DNA from 2 places in the Pantoea sp. PvP021 genome. Region 2 is predicted to be linked to the other one. Evidence: predicted binding sites of a transcription regulator. Region 2 holds the regulator's gene; the other holds the start of a gene.
What was found. Region 2 encodes LexA, which represses DNA repair genes until DNA is damaged. Its sites were predicted from a motif close to TNCTGTATGTACATACAGNA; they were not measured.
Positions count from the first base shown of each region.

Region 1: ACVKSX_RS04600 (metal-dependent hydrolase) is a predicted target of LexA. The motif match lies at 1,868-1,887, and genes of this name have one in related genera.

Region 1 covers NZ_JBSRXX010000001.1:995,066-998,199, reverse strand. The annotation lists gene ACVKSX_RS04605 (L-cystine transporter) at 1-1,103, opposite strand, end outside; gene ACVKSX_RS04600 (metal-dependent hydrolase) at 1,255-1,845, opposite strand; gene kduD (2-dehydro-3-deoxy-D-gluconate 5-dehydrogenase KduD) at 1,986-2,747, opposite strand; gene kduI (5-dehydro-4-deoxy-D-glucuronate isomerase) at 2,764-3,134, opposite strand, start outside.
Region 2 covers NZ_JBSRXX010000007.1:182,962-186,095, reverse strand. The annotation lists gene plsB (glycerol-3-phosphate 1-O-acyltransferase PlsB) at 1-667, opposite strand, end outside; gene ACVKSX_RS17980 (diacylglycerol kinase) at 796-1,164, shown strand; gene lexA (transcriptional repressor LexA) at 1,270-1,884, shown strand; gene dinF (MATE family efflux transporter DinF) at 1,985-3,134, shown strand, end outside.

The DNA.
Region 1 (3,134 bases), on a different contig from region 2:
TCAAACGGGTTGATCCCGACGGTTGGCGCAACCATCACTGCCAGCATGGTTGGATAGAGACCGGCACAGCCGTTCTGGCCGATAGTGGCACCAAAAGAGGCCGCGAAGCTGGCAATCGACTCAGGCACGCCAAGACGACGGGTCTGGGTTTCCACGCTCAGCGGAATGCTGGCTGCGCTGGAGCGGCTGGTAAAGGCGAAGGTAATAACCGGCCACACTTTACGGAAGAAGCGCATCGGGTTGATACCATTTACCGACAGCAGCAGGGCGTGGACTCCAAACATGATGGCCAGACCGAGGTAAGAGGCGACCACAAAGCTGCCCAGCTTGATGATGTCCTGCAGGTTAGAACCGGCAACCACTTTGGTCATCAGCGCCAGCACACCATAAGGCGTCAGCTTCATCACTAAACGCACCAGCTTCATGACCCAGGACTGCAGCGTATCGATCGCGACCAGCACGCGCTGACCTTTAACTTCATCATCTTTCAGCAACTGCAGTGCAGCCACGCCCAGGAAGGCGGCGAAGATGACGACGCTGATAATCGAGGTCGGACTGGCTCCGGTCAGATCGGCAAACGGGTTTTTCGGGATAAAGGAGAGCACCAGTTGCGGCACGGTCAGGTCAGCCACTTTGCCGACATAGTTGCTCTGGATCGCACTGAGACGCGCAGTCTCCTGCACGCCCTGAACCAGACCTTCAGCGCTCAGGCCAAACAGGCCGGTCACGAAGACGCCGACCAGCGCCGAGATCGCGGTGGTAAACAGCAGTACGCCAATCGTCAGTACGCTGATTTTTCCCAGCGACGAGGCGTTATGCAGACGGGCAACCGCACTCAGAATGGAAACGAACACCAGCGGCATTACGACCATCTGCAGCAACTGGACATAGCCATTACCGACGATATTAAACCAGCTGATAGACTCTTTGACCACTGCGCTGTTTTCGCCGTAGATCAACTGCAAAACCAGGCCGAACAGTACGCCGATTACCAGACCGGTCAGCACTTTTTTCGACAGGCTCCAGTTCTGACGGCTGAAGCGAGAGAGCAATACCAGCAGCACCACAAAGGCTACGATATTAAGCGTAAGAGGAAGGTCCATACTGAAACTCCAGAGTAATGCGGCCTTTCGCTCTGGAAAGGCCGCATAATGTTAATCACGAATTAAGACAGCAGGAATGGTAACAGCAGGCGAAGAGGGTGCCTTATATCCAAATGGCATGGTTTATAACTTAAAGGCGTTTTGTGCTGATTTATTGTGCAGTATGACTGGAAATCAACCGTCCGACGCCATTTTGTAGCGTATCGAACAGCTGTGACGGCCAGCCGTTTGCACCAAAAGATGGCATGCCCACCGGAAACCAGAGCGCATATCCCACCAGTCCCAGGCACAATGCCCGCTCAAGCTGGTTGCCTTTCTGGCTGCGCAGAATCGGCAGCCGGAAGCGCCAGCGGCAGGGCCACAGCAGCGGAACCCCGGCAGGCGTCAGCATATCGGCCACAATATGGCTAAGGTAGCCCAGCGTCAGACCCTGCAGGACATCAGGCGGTATCGGCGACGACTGGGGCAGGTTTATCTGAAAAAGCCACAAACCGGCGGCTATCGCCAGCAAACTGTGGGTAAAGCCGCGATGGCCGAACGCGCGCGCAATAGGATGAGAGAGCCAGCGTAGTCGCTGTCCCAGCAGAGATTTAGGGTGATCGATATCGGGCAACAGACATGTCAGCAGCGCTGAGGGAACAAGATGCCACCAGTCGGCCTGCGCCAGCACTGGTGTCAGCTCAGCACGCTTCGCAAAGATAGCGCTGGCAATGGCAAAAATGATGTGGCCTTCGCCCGTCATGATAGAACCTGGTTGCAAAGAAAACTGTCGATGCATCCAGTATAGGGATTTATCCAGTAAATGAGAACATGTGACGCTGTAACGAAGCATGAATATTATTAACAAGGCGGACAGCGATGAAACACTGTCCGCCAGTAAGATTAACGCGCCAGCCAGCCGCCATCCACCGCCAGGGTGTAGCCATTCACGTAGTCAGACGCGGAAGAGGCCAGGAAGACTACCGGGCCCATCATGTCATCCGGCACGCCCCAGCGGCCTGCCGGAATACGGCCCAGAATCTCTTCACTACGCGACTCATCATTACGAAGCTGTTCCGTATTGTTGGTGGCCATGTAACCGGGAGCGATGGCATTGACGTTAATGCCATGTTTTGCCCACTCGTTCGCCATCAGACGGGTCAGTCCCATCACGGCACTTTTCGACGCCGTATAAGAGGGCACCCGGATACCGCCCTGGAAGGAGAGCATGGAGGCGATATTGATGATCTTGCCGCCATTACCCTGCGCGATAAACTGACGGGCAACCTGCTGCGACAGGAAAAACAGGCTCTTGCTGTTAAGGTTCATCACGTCATCCCAGTCCTGCTCGCTGAAATTCAGTGCGTCCTCACGGCGGATAATGCCGGCATTGTTGACCAGAATGTCAATTTTACCGGCAGCGGCCAGCGCCTGTTCAACCACTGAGGCCACCACGCTGGTCTGCATCAGATCGGCCTGCACCGGCCAGAACCGGCGACCCAGCGCCTCCACTTTACTTTGGGTATCATCCGGGCCATCACGGTTAACGCCGACGATATCACAACCCGCCTGGGCCAGACCCAGCGCCATACCTTGCCCTAAACCGGTATTACAGCCGGTCACCAGCGCGACTTTACCTTCCAGGTTAAACGTACTCAGTACCATGGTATTTCTCCTCTGCTCAGCGCAGTTCACTGATTTTGACGTGGTCCATGTCATCAAAGACCTGATTCTCACCCACCATGCCCCAGATAAAGGTGTAACGCTGGGTGCCGACACCGGCGTGAATTGACCAGCTGGGTGAGATCACCGCCTGCTCGTTGTGTACCAGCAGATGGCGGGTTTGCTGCGGTTGCCCCATCATGTGGAAGACGGCGCACTCTTCGCTCATATCGAAGTAGAAATAGACTTCCATGCGGCGTTCGTGGGTGTGGCAGGGCATGGTGTTCCACAGGCTGCCTTCATCCAGTTTGGTTAAGCCCATGGTGAGCTGACAGGTGGGCAACACATCCGGCACGATAAATTTGTTAATAGTGCGGCGATTGGAGGTCG
Region 2 (3,134 bases):
GCAGCAGACGAGTAAACAGATCCTGACGCGCCGGCAAGCGCGGGCCAATCGCCGCCAGCCGCTGGCGGGCAAAATGAATGCGCGCCACACGAGCCAGCTTCTGGGCGATCGACTGATCCGTACCGTGTTCAGTTGCCATGCGGCGCAGCGACACTGTCGGCGAGAAGCGGACAAAACTGTCGCGCCCGTGCCAGATCACCGCAAAAAACTTCTGCACCCCGTTCAGCACCCGCAGGTGTGGCGTTGCTTCGCCCTGGACTTCACGTCCTGGTGCGCGGCCAAACATCACCGTGACCGGCAGCATCTGAATATCCAGCTTAGGGTTATTGCGATGCAGGTCCAGGTAATCGTGAAAAATTTTCACGGATTCAACGCTGGGCACAAAATAGGGGAAGACGCGAGGGCCATTGTGGATAAAGACATGGCGCGGCAGCAGAGAACCATCAATCTCCAGCGGAGTGAGCGGGTCGGGCAGATGATGCCGCAGACACTGTGCGCGTAAAGTCAGTAAGTCGGCCTTCGAATCGTAAGGCAAAACATACATAATAGGTCGGGTCGGATCCAGACCATGTTCAGACACGGGATCGGCCGGAATGGCCTTACTTTTTACCAAAAACGACAGTGGTAAATTAAGCAGTTTGTAATAGAGTTTACGCCAACCTGACATAGACAACATGAAGCCTCTTGTTAGCAAAGCGCCGCAAGCATACCAGAAAGCGCAGCGAAGATCTGTGGTGGTGCCAATTGCACGCAGCCCAGACATTGACGTCAATCCGATGAAAGGGTTCCCACATCATGGCAAATAATGCCACCGGACTTATCAGAATAGTAAAAGCTGCAGGTTACTCATGGCAGGGACTGCGTGCCGCCTGGCAACATGAAGCGGCGTTTCGGCAGGAAGCGCTGGCTGCGCTGGCTGCTATTGTTATCGCGTGCTGGCTGGATGTCGATGTGGTCTCCCGCATCCTCATGATTGGGGCGGTGGTGCTGGTGGTCATTGTTGAAATCCTCAATAGCGCCATTGAAGCAGTGGTCGACCGCATCGGTCAGGAGCATCATCCGCTGGCGGGCCGGGCAAAAGACATGGGCTCGGCGGCGGTGTTGATCAGCATCTTACTGGCACTCTTCGTCTGGATCGCGCTGCTCTGGACACATTTGCGATAAGCCTTCCATAACGCGTCTGAGGGCGCGTTTTCCCTGACAATCGGTTTCCATTTCACCAATACCTGTATATACTCACAGCGACTGTATAAACAACCAGGGGGCGGGATGAAAGCATTAACCAGCAGGCAGCAGCAGGTCTATGACCTGATTCGCGACCATATTTCTTCAACGGGCATGCCGCCTACGCGTGCCGAAATCGCCGCGCAGCTGGGCTTCCGTTCGCCGAACGCGGCAGAAGAGCATCTGAAAGCGCTGGCGCGCAAAGGCGTCATCGAGATCGTTTCCGGTGCATCGCGCGGCATTCGACTGTTAATGGAAGAAGAAGCCTCAGAAGGGCTACCGCTGATTGGCCGGGTTGCTGCCGGTGAGCCGATCATGGCGCAGGAACATATCGAAACCCACTACAAGGTCGATCCGGGCCTGTTTAAGCCGTCTGCTGACTTCCTGCTGCGCGTCAGCGGAATGTCGATGAAAGATATCGGGATTATGGATGGCGACCTGCTCGCGGTGCATAAAACCCAGGATGTGCGTAACGGCCAGGTTGTGGTTGCCCGCATTGATGATGAAGTCACCGTTAAGCGCTGGAAAAAGCAGGGTGCTATCGTGCATCTGCTGCCGGAAAACAGCGATTTTGACCCGATTGTCGTCGATACCCGTGCGCAGTCACTGACCATAGAAGGTCTGGCTGTTGGCGTGGTGCGCAACGGCGAGTGGCTCTGATTCTTCTGCCAGCGTGCATTCGCCTTCTCTGATGCTATTCTGTCTGCCCTAATTTTGTCGCTGCCTCTTTTGCGCAGCGACACTGAGCACGGAACGGCGAATGCGCTTTATTACGGCAACCGATAAAAATCTCTGGCGGCTTGCGCTGCCGATGATCCTTTCAAATATCACCGTTCCCTTACTGGGAGTGGTCGATACTGCAGTAATTGGTCATCTCGACAGCCCTGTCTATCTTGGCGGGGTTGCGGTCGGGACTACAGTGACCAGCTTCCTCTTTATGCTGCTGCTTTTCCTTCGAATGAGTACCACTGGCCTTACGGCGCAGGCATTTGGCGCTGGCGATAAAATGGCGCTGGCACGCGCGCTGACTCAGCCGCTGATCATTGCGCTGCTGGCGGGCGTACTGTTCATCGCTTTGCGTTATCCGATTATTCAGCTGTCGACCCATCTGGTTGGCGGCAATCCCGATGTACTCGAACAGGCGGCACTGTTTATTCAGATTCGCTGGCTCAGTGCGCCTGCCACGCTGGCAAACCTGGTCATTCTGGGCTGGCTGCTGGGCGTGCAGTATGCACGCGCGCCGGTGATCCTGCTGGTGGTGGGCAACCTGGTTAACATCGTGCTCGATCTCTGGCTGGTGATGGGGCTGCACTGGGGTGTCGCGGGGGCGGCAACCGCCACGGCGCTGGCGGAATACATTACGCTGGTTGTCGGCAGCATCATGGTCTGGCGGGTGTTAAAACTGCGCGGAATTACGCTTAGCCTGTTGAAGCAGAGTTGGCGCGGTGACAGCGGCCGGCTGCTGCGACTGAACCGGGACATCATGCTGCGCTCTCTGATGCTGCAGCTCTGCTTCGCCTCGCTGACCGTACTGGGTGCCCGGCTGGGTCCGGATGTGGTGGCGGTTAACGCAGTATTACTGATGTTCATCACTTTTACGGCTTACGCGCTGGATGGCTTTGCCTATGCGGTTGAAGCTTTTGCGGGTGAGGCGCATGGTGCAAAAGATGGCAGCAAGCTCCTGCGCGTCTGGCACTCTGCCTGTCGGCAGGCGGTGGTGGTGGCGCTATTCTTCTCGCTAATCTATGCCATTTTTGGCCCGCAGATCGTTACCCTGCTGACCTCTCTTCAGTCACTCCAGCAGACAGCGGACCGCTATCTGGTCTGGCAGATGATAATGCCGCTGATCGGCGTCTGGTGTTATCTGCTGGATGGCATGTTCATCGGAGCGACGCGCGGGCGTGAGATGC